Regions from separate parts of the Agrobacterium sp. 22-223-1 genome, predicted to be linked through region 2. Evidence: predicted binding sites of a transcription regulator. Region 2 holds the regulator's gene; each other region holds the start of a gene.
The links. Region 2 encodes PhoB, which activates phosphate uptake and scavenging genes when phosphate is short. Its sites were predicted from a motif close to TGTCATNNANCTGTCAT; they were not measured.
Positions count from the first base shown of each region.

Region 1: ugpB (sn-glycerol-3-phosphate ABC transporter substrate-binding protein UgpB) is a predicted target of PhoB. The motif match lies at 2,039-2,055, and genes of this name have one in related genera.
Region 3: phnC (phosphonate ABC transporter ATP-binding protein) is a predicted target of PhoB. The motif match lies at 2,319-2,335, and genes of this name have one in related genera.

Region 1 covers NZ_JBNWCN010000004.1:11,789-15,998, forward strand. The annotation lists gene ACQZ60_RS17650 (YqaA family protein) at 73-510, opposite strand; gene ACQZ60_RS17655 (hypothetical protein) at 607-876, opposite strand; gene ACQZ60_RS17660 (CobW family GTP-binding protein) at 873-1,979, opposite strand; gene ugpB (sn-glycerol-3-phosphate ABC transporter substrate-binding protein UgpB) at 2,318-3,628, shown strand; gene ugpA (sn-glycerol-3-phosphate ABC transporter permease UgpA) at 3,698-4,210, shown strand, end outside.
Region 2 covers NZ_JBNWCN010000001.1:363,751-367,960, reverse strand. The annotation lists gene ACQZ60_RS01820 (aspartate aminotransferase family protein) at 1-376, opposite strand, end outside; gene ACQZ60_RS01815 (GcrA family cell cycle regulator) at 808-1,341, shown strand; gene phoB (phosphate regulon transcriptional regulator PhoB) at 1,724-2,407, opposite strand; gene phoU (phosphate signaling complex protein PhoU) at 2,438-3,163, opposite strand; gene pstB (phosphate ABC transporter ATP-binding protein PstB) at 3,260-4,075, opposite strand; gene pstA (phosphate ABC transporter permease PstA) at 4,090-4,210, opposite strand, start outside.
Region 3 covers NZ_JBNWCN010000001.1:113,660-117,869, forward strand. The annotation lists gene phnE (phosphonate ABC transporter, permease protein PhnE) at 1-335, opposite strand, end outside; gene phnD (phosphonate ABC transporter substrate-binding protein) at 408-1,313, opposite strand; gene phnC (phosphonate ABC transporter ATP-binding protein) at 1,399-2,259, opposite strand; gene ACQZ60_RS00545 (transferase hexapeptide repeat family protein) at 2,494-3,111, opposite strand; gene phnL (phosphonate C-P lyase system protein PhnL) at 3,108-3,815, opposite strand; gene phnK (phosphonate C-P lyase system protein PhnK) at 3,820-4,210, opposite strand, start outside.

The sequences.
Region 1 (4,210 bases), on a different contig from region 2:
CTCATCCGACCCTTCGGGCCACCTTCTCCCCGGCGGAGAGAAGAAACAGGCCGCAGCGTTTCTTGCGAAACACTACAGAAAATTCAGCGTCACCAGCGCCAGAACGAGATAACGCCCGACCTTGGCGATGGTGACCAGCAGCAGGAAGACCGGCAGCGGTTCCTTCATGATGCCGGCGGCGACCGTCAGCGGATCGCCGATCAGCGGCGCCCAGCTGATGAGCAGTGACCATTTGCCATAACGACGATACCAGTTCTGGGCGCGCTCCAGCGCCGCCTCACCGACCGGAAACCAGCGTTCATGCCGAAAGCGCTCGATGCCTCGGCCGAGCAGCCAGTTCGCAAAGGAGCCGGCGACATTGCCGGCGCTGGCCACGACGACCAGCAGCCAGACGGGCTGCGATTTCAAAACGATGAGGCCGGCCAGTGCGGCCTCCGACTGCATGGGCAGAATGGTCGCCGCGATAAACGCCGTCAGGAACAAACCCGCATATACCGCCAGATCGGCCATTGCCCGCCCTTCATCATCCGCGAATCCCGCGCTGCCCCTGAAGTGGCGGATGAGGGCGGCGGCGGTCAAGCGCATCCTGAGCCTGAAGACGGGTTCTCAAGCCGAATTCGCGGCGATGGCGCGCACGATATCGTCATGATCCACCGCGAGAAGCGCCTTGTGGATGGATAGTTGCCGGCTGGCACCGGAAGCCGACAGGATGACGATCACCGTTTCGCGTGGTGGGCAATCCGGCAGGGAGCAGGAAAGCTCGCTGACGGTGATAATGTCTTCGGGGTAGAGATGCAGCAGATCGCGGGACCATTGCTTCAGAAGACGGGCCTGCGAGACGATTGCCGAGCCGCTACGCGCAAGCGGATTGTTCATGCCCTGCCCTTTCGCCCCGCCCGCGAGGCCAACGTATCGAAGAGAGCGCGGATCGGCTGCTGCGGCATATCCATGCCGATCAGCACGATGCGCGTGGAACGATTGCCATCCGGCCAGCGCTCCAGGCGGGTCAATGGATAAAGCCGGTGCTGCACCGCATGGGCGACAACCGGCCGCTCCGGGTCATCCGTCGCGCCGAAAATTCCCTTGAGCCGCAACAGGCCGGAATGCACATTGCTGGTGACGAGCTCCAGAAAAGTGACGATCGCCTGCGGATCGAAAGCGCCGTCGAAGGTGAGATCGAAAGCCTCGACCCCGACCCCATGGCGATTGATATCGTGCTGGTGGGCGGCATGAAGGCTCAGCCTGTCGGCCGCAAGCCACCCCGGCGCATCCTCCGGCTTGCCGCGCAGCGAATAATCCGACGCTGCAAACAACGACATCAGATCGAAATCGGCGGCATTACGGTCATGAAACGATGCCGCAGGATTGAGATCCGCGAGGCTTTCGCGGTCCACGGCCGCAGCATCGGCAAGATCGGTTTTCGTCAGAACGATATGATCGGCGAAGGCAAGCTGTTTCCAGCCTTCGATAAAACTGTCGAGCATCGCCGGACCGGAGACAACGTCGAAAGCCGTGACCACGCCTGAAAGGTGGAAATGCCGGGCCACGATGTGATCGCGCAGGCCAAGCGCCGGCGTGCCACCGGCGATCAGGCTGTTGATGATCGGCGCGGGATCGGCAAGGCCGGTGGTTTCGATGACGACCCGCGATACTTCCGGCATCATCCCTTCCAGAAAGGCCTGATGCAGCTCGTAAAGCGAGGTGCGGATATCGCTGGTGGCCGTACAGCAGATGCAGCCCGTCGTCGTTCTGAAATATCGTTCAGAACCCGTTCGCACCAGACCGTGATCGATGGGCACCGAGCCGAATTCATTGACGATGACCGCGGCATCGCGCATGGACGGCTCAGTCAGAAGCGCGTTCAGCAACGTCGTCTTGCCCGCGCCCAGAAAACCGGTCAGCAGGGTAACCGGCACCGTGCGGACAGGTGGCGCGACGGCCGAATCGTCCCTGGAATCGACCGCATTTTTCCGCTTCATTCCGAACACATCCGCACCTTCGCCATCCATAAATTCGCCGCACCATAATACGTAATGTAATAACATATCAATGACGATTATTGGATTTCCGGCGGGAGCTAATCCCGCGCCGGCATTCCCCTAACGGTCGGGCGCATGAAAAAACCATGGAACGCAGGAAATGGAATAATAAATCCGTTTCCTTCACTTTCGTTTTAATCGTTCCACGTTCTCTTGCATTTTCGTTAGAGTTCGCTTTTAATCAGATCGCTAGTACAGAAAAGATCGCCCGCAGCCGGATCGAGGAGGAACGACTGCAATAAGGGGCTGTATCTTTTACTGTTTTCATAACGGGAGGAATGACCTTGAAAAAACTCAGCTACCGCCTCGCCGCGGCATCCGCGCTTTCGTTTTTTGTCACATCGAATGCATATGCAGTAACGGACATTCAGTGGTGGCACGCCATGACCGGCGCCAATAACGAGGTCGTGGATACGCTTGCCAAAGAATTCAACGATAGCCAGAAAGAATACAAGATCACGCCCGTCTTCAAGGGCACCTATCCGGAAACCCTAAATGCCGGCATTGCGGCGTTCCGCGCCAAACAGCCGCCGGCGATCATTCAGGTCTTCGACGCCGGTTCGGGCGTGATGATGGGTGCTGCCGGCGCCATCAAGCCGGTGGCCGACGTGCTGAAGGAAGGCGGCTATACCTTCAACAAGGCCGACTATCTGGCCGGCATCGTGGCCTATTATTCCAAGCCTGACGGCACCATGCTGTCCTTCCCCTATAATTCGTCCTCGCCGATCCTCTATTACAACAAGGATGTCTTCCAGAAGGCCGGCCTCGACGCCGCCAACCCGCCGAAGACCTGGCCGGAAGTTTTCGAAGCCGCCAAGAAGATCAAGACCAGCGGTGCGGCCCAATGCGGTTTCACCTCCACCTGGCTCACCTGGATTCAGACCGAAAACTTCGCCGCCTGGAACAACGTCTCCTATGGCAGCAATGAAAACGGCCTTGGCGGCACGGATGTGAAGCTTGCGGTCAATGCACCGCTCTTCGTCGAGCATTTCCAGGCGATTGCCGATCTCGCCAAGGACGGCACCTTCCGTTATGGCGGCCGCACCTCGGAAGCCAAGCAGCTGTTCATGTCCGGCGAATGCGGCATCCTGACCGAATCTTCTGGCGGCCTTGGCGATATCGTCAAGACCGGCATGAATTACGGCATCGGCCAGCTTCCCTATTATGAGGGCCATGGTCCGCAGAACACCATTCCCGGCGGCGCCAGCCTCTGGGTCTTCGGCGGCAAGAGCGACGCCGAATATAAGGGCGTAGCCGAGTTCTTCCACTTCCTCTCCCAGACCAATATCCAGGCGCGCCTGCATCAGGTCTCCGGCTATATGCCCGTGACCATCGCGGCCTATGAGGAAACCAAGAAATCCGGCTTCTACGACAAGAACCCCGCCCGTGAAACGCCGCTGCTGCAGATGATGGGCAAGCCGCCGACAGAAAACTCCAAGGGCGTGCGTCTCGTGAACCTGCCGCAGGTGCGCGACATCATGAATGAAGAGTTCGAGGCGATGCTGGCCGGCAAGCAGGACGCGAAAGCGGCACTCGACAAGATCGTCGAGCGCGGCGATGCGGCCATCAAACAGGCTGCCGGCAACTAAACGATCCCCTGCCCCGCCCGCATCCTCAAAAGGGTGCGGGCGGCATTCCCATTTCATCAGGAGATCGCCGTGCAAAGCGTCGTATTCCCCAACAAGATCCTGCCCTATCTGCTGGTCGCGCCGCAGATCATCCTCACGGTGATCTTTTTCTTCTGGCCGGCAAGCCAGGCGCTTTACCAGTCGACCATGCGCGAGGACGCCTTCGGGCTGAACAGCAATTTCGTCGGGCTGGCGAATTTTTCCGCCGTGCTGTCGGATGAAAGCTATCTGAACTCGCTGCAGGTCACCGTCATCTTCAGCATCCTGACCGCGCTCGTCTCCATGGGGCTGGCGCTGCTTCTGGCGACGGCGGCGGACCGCGTGGTGCGCGGCAAGGGTTTTTACCGCACCATGATGATCATGCCCTATGCCGTCGCCCCCGCGGTGGCCGGCATGTTGTGGCTCTTCATGTTCAACCCGGCCATGGGCACCTTCTCCTACATCCTGCGCCGCAACGGCATCATGTGGGACCCGCTGCTCAACGGCGATCAGGCCATGCTGCTCGTCGTCGCGGCGGCGGCGTGGAAGCAGATCAGCTACAAT
Region 2 (4,210 bases):
TGATACGGAATTTTTCCGGATGCCCCTTGGAATAATGATAACGGCGCGCGGTCTTGATCGCGCATTCAAGCGCTTCCGCGCCGGAATTGGTGAAGAAGACCTTGTCTGCGAATGTCGCTTCCGTCAGGCGCTTTGCGAGCTTTTCCTGGCCCGGCACTTCATAAAGGTTCGAGACGTGCCAGACCTTCTCGGCCTGGGTCTTGATCGCCTCCACGAGGTGCGGATGGGCGTGGCCCAGCGAGTTGACCGCGACGCCGGCTGCAAAATCCAGATATCGTTCGCCGCTTTCCGTGAACAGCCAGACGCCCTCGCCTCGCTCGAAGCGCAGGGGGGCTCTTGCAAACGTATCGAACAATGGCGCGGCGGCTTCGGCCATGGCTGTATCACTCCTTGCGCGGATGCGCTGTCAGACGGTTGTCAATAGGCTTCCGGGGTTATCCCTTGCCTGAAAATCAAAAATGCCGCCTCGCGGCGGCAGGGGCACTATTGTCACTTCGCCTGCCGATGTCAACAAAAGTCCGCGTTTCCCGGGCTTCTCAAGCCCTAGTAGGTAGCGACGGACGAGGCCCAAGGTGTTGCCTTTCAGACTCAACTCGCCAGCAAGTTGGGGAAAACCGGAAAATCGATTCGAGATGATTCCCGCGACTCTTGCCACGGAGTCTGCGTGGCACTAGGTTAATCGCTAATTACTAGACTGCATTGCGGCGGAACTAGTCACCAAAAATCAGGCAGAAACCACGCTCGCGGCACGCCCGCGAGGCGGAGAAGGATTCTGCCGACATTATACGCGACAAGCGGAGAAGCGGCATGAACTGGACAGACGAACGGGTCGAAAAACTCAAGAAATTGTGGTCCGAGGGGCTTAGCGCCAGCCAGATAGCAGCACAGCTGGGCGGTGTCAGCCGCAATGCCGTCATCGGCAAGGTCCATCGCCTCAACCTGCCGGGACGCGTGAAGGCCGGCGGCCCGGTCACGTCGGCGCGTTCCGCGCCCAAGCGCACCGCCGCCCCTGCCCCGCGCGCGACGAATTTCGCGACCCGCGTCAGCGCAGCACCTGCACGCGCCTTGAACCGCTCGAGCGCGGCAACCGCGCTGCACGAGGAGATCGATATCGAGACCGCCGAAGTTCTCGATTACGTTCCCTCCAAAAATGTCGTTACACCGATTTCCCGCCGCCTGACGCTGACGGAACTGACGGAGCGCACCTGCAAGTGGCCGGTCGGCGATCCGCTGAAGGATGATTTCCATTTCTGCGGTTGTGAAGCACTGGAATCTTCGCCCTATTGCAAGTTCCATGCAAAGCTCGCCTACCAGCCGGTAAGCGAGCGTCGCAAGGCTTGAGTGTTGCGGCACGCATTCGACACTCAAAAACTACGGGCCTTCGGGCCCGTTTTTTTATGGCAAAACTCAAGGTGGTTCCGGAATAGAGCGCACGCTGTCTAAGAGGCGCTCCCAATCCCTGTTCTCGCGCATTCTCCGGATGTAAAACCGCGATGCGCCCTTGCGGCAAGTGCTCTGAATTTGTCGGCGACGTGCCGCGCCCTTTCTCCTGTCAGGGTTTCACCGCGCAATCCGGCTTTCAGCAGACCGTCTGTCACCTTCAAAAGAACAAGGATACGCGTTTGCGGAAGGTTCAAAATCGAAAGGCCCGACACCATTCCGGTATCGGGCCTTCTGATTTTTTGGGAGTTTATCCCAAGTGAAACCATCGGTTTCGGTTTTCTCAGGCTTCCATTGAATATCCGGCGCCGCGCACGGTGCGGATGACATCCTGCATATGCGAAAAATTGAGCGCCTTGCGCAGGCGTCCGACATGCACGTCGACGGTGCGCTCATCCACATAGATATCGTGACCCCAGACGCCATCCAGCAATTGCGAGCGGGAAAACACCCGGCCGGGAGAGGTCATCAGGAATTCCAGCAGGCGGAACTCCGTCGGGCCGAGGCGCACTTCGCGGCTCTTGCGGTGAACGCGATGGGTCTCGCGATCCAGTTCGATATCGCCGCATTTCAGCACCGAAGACAAAACCTCGGGGCGGGCGCGGCGCAGCATCGCCTTGACGCGGGCCATGAGTTCCGGTGTCGAGAACGGCTTGACGACATAATCGTCGGCGCCGGTGGCAAGACCGCGAACCCGCTCGCTTTCCTCGCCGCGCGCCGTCAGCATGATGATGGGCAGGCGCTCGGTTTCCGGCCGCATCCTGAGCCGACGGCACAGTTCGATACCGGAAACGCCGGGAAGCATCCAATCCAGGATCAGAAGGTCCGGAATACGTTCCTGCAGCCTGATTTCTGCCTCGTCTCCACGGGGTATCGTGTCGACATCATATCCCTCAGCCTCGAGATTGTAACGAAGCAGGACGCTCAGCGCTTCCTCGTCTTCCACAACTGCAATCTTGGGCACCATATACTAACTCCGCAAGCCGCTGCCTGTCTGTTACTCGGTCACCGAACCGAGGGTGTTGGAACTGTCGTCCTTCGGACGCTCGCCTTCCGGCTGGCTGCCGGTGGTCATGTAATAGATCGTCTCGGCAATATTGGTGGCGTGGTCGCCGATACGCTCGATGTTCTTGGCGCAGAACAGAAGATGCGTGCAGGTGGTGATGTTGCGCGGATCTTCCATCATGTAGGTCAAAAGCTCACGGAAGAGCGACGTGTACATGGCGTCGATTTCCTCGTCGCGCTCGCGAATGGCATTGGCCTTCTCGGCGGAACGCGTGGAATAGACGTCCAGCACTTCCTTGAGCTGTACCAGCGCCAGTTCCGACAGGTGCTCGATGCCACGGGCGAGCTTGCGCGGCACGCCGGTGCCGGCAACCGCGATGACGCGCTTGGCGGTGTTCTTGCCAAGGTCGCCGACGCGCTCAAGGTCAGCTGCAATACGCAGGGTGCCGATGATCTCGCGAAGGTCTGCCGCCATCGGCTGGCGTTTGGCGATGGTGACGATGGCCTTGTCGCCGATCTCGCGCTCGGCGTGGTCGAGGATCGCATCGTCGGAAATGACCTTCTGGGCGAGCGCGGCATCGGAATTGACGAGCGCACGCACGGCGTCGGCGCACATCTGCTCCGCAAGACCGCCCATTTCGGCGATGCGGCGCGTCAGAAACTTCAATTCATCGTCATAAACGGAAACGATGTGCGAATGGGTCGTTGTCTGTGTCATGGTCTAGTCCTCCGGCTTGGCCTGCATGCGCGTACCCGGAAGCGGGCACGGCAGAAGCACCAGTCTTGTTCGGTTTCGATAAAGCGCCGGCCGGGATCAGCCGAAGCGGCCCATGATGTAATCCTGCGTGCGCTGGTCGTCCGGATTGGTGAACATCTTGTCGGTTTCGTTTTCCTCGACAAGATGACCAAGATGGAACATGGCCGTGCGTTGGGAAACACGCGCCGCCTGCTGCATGGAGTGCGTGACGATGACGATGGTGTAATTGGTGCGCAGCTCGTGGATCAATTCTTCGACCTTTGCGGTCGCAATCGGGTCGAGAGCCGAGCAGGGCTCGTCCATCAGGATCACTTCCGGGCTGACGGCAACTGCGCGTGCGATGCACAGACGCTGCTGCTGACCGCCGGAAAGACCGGTGCCGGATTCGTGCAGACGATCCTTGACCTCGTTCCAGAGACCCGCTTTCTGCAGGCTCTGCTCAACGATCTGGTCCATATCCGCCTTGTTGCGGGCGAGACCATGGATGCGCGGACCGTAGGAAATGTTTTCGTAGATCGACTTCGGGAAGGGGTTCGGCTTCTGGAACACCATGCCGACACGGGCGCGCAATTCCACGACGTCAATCGCCTGATCGTAGATATCGTCGGTGTCGAGCGTGATCTTGCCGGTGACCCGGCAACCGTCGATCGTGTCGTTCATACGGTTCAGGGTACGCAGGAAGGTGGATTTGCCGCAGCCGGACGGGCCGATAAGCGCCGTCACTGTATTTTCCCGAACGTTGAGGTTCACGTCGTAAAGCGCGCGCTTTTCGCCGTAATAAACCGAAACGTCCTTGCCGATCATCTTGTATGAGACTTCATTCATTTTCTTGTCCAGCGCCTTTTCAACTGCTGCTTCCGACAACATGTTCATTGCTCAAGCTCCCTCTACCAGCGCCGTTCGAAGCGGCGACGCAACAGGATTGCGCCAACATTCATGACGATGAGGAACAGAAGCAGGATGATGATAGCGCCGGATGTCCTTTCGACAAAGGCGCGCTCGGCTTCG
Region 3 (4,210 bases), 250 kb from region 2:
ACATAGACGCGATCCGCGACGTAATTGTATTTCATCGAACCATTGTCATAGGGCGACGGCAGATCGAACATGGCACGGAAGATTTCAAGTGGGCTATCCGGCACAAACGTTTTCAGAAAATCGAAGAAATAGGGCAGGCGCTCGAAGAACTTGCCTGAATTCGCCTCGTTGGCAAAATTCAGCGATGCCGCGAGAATGACTAGAAAGACCACGAGCGAAATGACGGTATAGACCCGCCGCGTCGCAAGCTGCTGTTGATAATGACGCATGACCGTTCGGGACGATGCGCTCAATCCCTCGGGCGTGAGGGTACCCTGTTGCAGTGTGGTCGCCATGCCGCTTTTCCTTTATTGGCAAAAAGCGGCGATGCCATAGGGCACCGCCGCTTTCAGAACATTCCGTCAGGATCAGCCGCCGATAACGGATTTACGGGCGTCGATGATCGTCTGGTAGAAGGACGGATCGACCTTGATGTAGGCGGTGTTCTTGCCCTGCGTGTAGGCCTGGAAGCAGGCGAGGTCCTTCTTGGGCAGTTCCATGAAGTAGTCTTCAACCTTCTGCTTCATGCTGTCGCCGAGCTTGTTGGTGACCATCAGCGGGCCGTTCGGGATCAGCGGCGACTTCCAGACTTCGACGATATCGTCCATGTCGAGGTTGCCCTTCTTGACCATCTGGTGAAGGTTGCCGCCCGAGTAGCCTTCTTCCCACTTGCCGACGCCCGAACCGAAGGTGGTGCCAACGTCGAACTTCTTGTCGAGAACGGCGAGAACGAGGTTCTCATGGCCGCCGCCGAAGCCGGTTTCAGAGAAATATTCCTTGATCGGCGTGCCGGTTTCCTTGGGGATCGCCACGTTCGGAACGAGGAAGCCGGAGGTGGAATCCGGGTCGGCGAAGCCGATCTTCTTACCCTTGGCATCGGCCAGCTTCTTGATGCCGCTGTCCTTGCGGGCAACCATGATGGTGTAATAGCCGCTGGAGCCGTCAGAACCCGTATAGGTCAGGATCGGGTCGACAGCCTTGGGGTCGGCCAGGGCGATCTTGGCGTAGGAGGACGCGCCCATGGAAGCGATGTCGATGGTGCCGCCGAGAAGACCCTGGATGACGCCGTTATAGTCCGGCGACGGGAAAACCTGAACTTCGGCAACGCCGGTCGCGGCCTTCAGGCCATCGGCAACGCACTTGGTGTTGCGGATCTGGTCGGCTTCGTTTTCAGAGCCGTCGAGACCGATGCGCAGAACCTTGACGTCCTGAGCCATGGCGGAACCGGCCAGAACGCCAAGCGCGACTGCCGAAAGAAGGACTTTCTTCAACATGGACTTTCTCCTGTTTCCCGGCGAGCCGGAGTTTGTTGTGAAGTATCGGCCCTTGACGCGGGCGCAAACGATGCTGAGCGGTTCCTCAGAGCCCGGCGAGAGCGAGCGGTTCGGGGCCGGCAGATTGCTGCACCGGACGCGCGGGAAGCTGCGCGCCGGGAATATTTATGCTGGTCGAGGTCATGGTCTCGTCGATGCCCGACCCTTGAGAGTCGGTTCCGTAAATCTCCGTGACGGCCGCAGCCGTCAGCTCAGTAGGGGTTCCGTCGAAGACGACGCGGCCCTGAGACATGCCGATGATGCGTTCGCAATAATTGCGTGCCGTATCCAGCGTATGCAGGTTGGTGATGACCGTAATGCCTTCGCGCTCATTGATGTCGCGCAGCGCGTCCATCACGATCTTGGCGTTCAGCGGGTCGAGGGAAGCGATCGGCTCATCGGCGAGAACCATCTTCGGAGACTGCATCAGGGCGCGGGCGATGGCGACGCGCTGCTGCTGACCGCCGGAAAGCGTGCCGGCAGCCTGCATGGCCACATGCTCGATGCCGAGCCTTTCCAGGGCGGCGATGGCCATCAGGCGCTCGTCATTGGTGAAGATGTTGAACAGGCTGAGCGCCGTCGAGCGGTGATTGAGGCGACCGAGCATGACATTGGTGAGCACATCGAGGCGCGGCACCAGATTGAACTGCTGGAAAATCATGGCGCAGTCGCGCTGCCAGCTGCGAAGCGCCGCGCCCTTCAGCGCCGAAACTTCCGTGTCGTTGAAATGGATGGAACCCGAGGACGGATCGACGAGGCGGTTGATCATGCGCAGCAGCGTCGATTTTCCCGCACCCGAGCGTCCGATAACGCCAACCATCTGGCCCTGCGGAATTTCGACATTCACGGAATCGACCGCAGTGTGGTTGCCAAAGCGGCGCGTGACTTGCTTCAGGTGAAAGCTCATTTCCCCGTCCAATCTTCTTTTTGACGGGGTTCGGCGTAACAGCGGTGCGTGAAGTGTGGATGTCAGTTTGATGAATAAAATATTACAGATTTCACGGATCTCGCATCCGCCTGTTCGCCGACAAAGCTTTCGGGAGGAATCTTGGACCGTTCAATTCCGCGTGTCTTTTTTAATCGCATAAACAAAAATCCCGGGGGTGCCCCGGGATTTGCAGGTGTTCGGCAGAGGGAGATTTCATCCGCCATATTTCGCGACAAAACCCTCGGCGTCCAGATTACGGAAATCCTCGAGAGCGACGCGCAATGCCGCGTGGTCCCAGTCCCACCATTTCAGATTATCCATTTGCCGGCCCAGTTCCGCCGGGAAGCGCTCCCGGATCAGCCGGGCGGGCACGCCGCCGACGATGGTATAGGGCGCGACGTCTTTTGAGACGACTGCACCCGCCCCGATCACCGCACCGTTTCCCACCGTGACACCGGGCAGGATCGTCGCACCATGACCGATCCACACATCGTGGCCGATGACGACGCGTTTGGCGCGGCGGGCGGCAAAGAAGTCCGTCTCATCCTCCGCATCGTCCCAATAGTTGTGGGCACGATAGGTGAAGTGATGCAGCGTCGCCCGCTGCATCGGGTGATTGGTGGCGTTGATGCGGACGGAGGCGGCGATGTTGACGAATTTGCCGATGGTGGCGCACCAGATCGCACCGTCCTGCATGATATAGGAGTAATCGCCCATCTCGACCTCCTCTATACGGCAGCGTTCCGAAACTTCGGTATAGCGACCGATCGAAGAGTTGATGACACGGGCGCTTTCGTGGATGACGGGTTCCAGACCCACCTTGACGCTCATGCCGCTGCCTTTCTGGGAGAAAACTGTGAGACGTCCAGAATGCGGTCGGCCACGGCTTCCCGCACCTCCTCGTCATGGAAAATGCCGAGCAGTGCCGTGCCCTTCTGTTTTTTCTCGACGATCATATCGACGACGACACGCCGGTTGAGGGCGTCCAGCGAGGCCGTCGGTTCGTCCAGAAGCAGGATCGCATGGTCGGTGATGAAACCGCGCGCGATATTCACGCGCTGCTGTTCGCCGCCCGAAAAGGTTGCCGGCGGCAGTGACCATAGTTCCCGTGGCAGGTTGAGCTTCGAAAGCAGCATGGCTGCGTGTTCGCGGGCTTCATCGGCGGCAACCTTGCGCGCCAGAAGCGGTTCGGCAACGACATCTATGGCAGCGACACGCGGCACGGTGCGCAGGAACTGGCTGACATAACCGATGGTGCGGTGACGGATATCGAGGATCGTGCGCGGCGAGGCGTTGCCGATATCGACGACCTGGCCCTCATGACGAACGAGAATCTGCCCGCTGTCGATGGCGTAGTTGCCATAGAGCATTTTCAGGATCGAGCTTTTGCCGATGCCGGAGGGACCGCCCAGTACGACACATTCGCCGCCGCAAACGGAGAAATTGACATCGCGCACAACGGGCAGTTCGATACCGTCGCGAAGATGCATGGTGAAGCTTTTGAAGACTTCCGAAACGATAAGAGGCGTCGGCATGGCGTCAAACCTGCAGAATAGAGGAAACAAGCAATTGCGTATAGGGCTCGCGCGGGTCGTCCAGCACCCGGTCGGTCAGGCCGTGCTCGATGACATCGCCGCCCTTCATCACCATCATGCGATGGGAAAGCAGCCGCGCCACCGCCAGATCATGGGTGACGACCACGACAGCAAGACCGAGATCGTTGACGAGACCGCGGACCAGATCAAGCAGGCGCGCCTGCACGGAGACATCGAGGCCGCCGGTCGGTTCGTCCATGAAGACGAGGCGCGGCGAGGTGACGAGGTTGCGGGCGATCTGCAGGCGCTGGCGCATGCCGCCGGAAAAGGCGCGTGGTTGGTCGTCGATGCGGTCGGTGCCGATTTCCACCCGCTCCAGCCATTCGCTGGCCGAT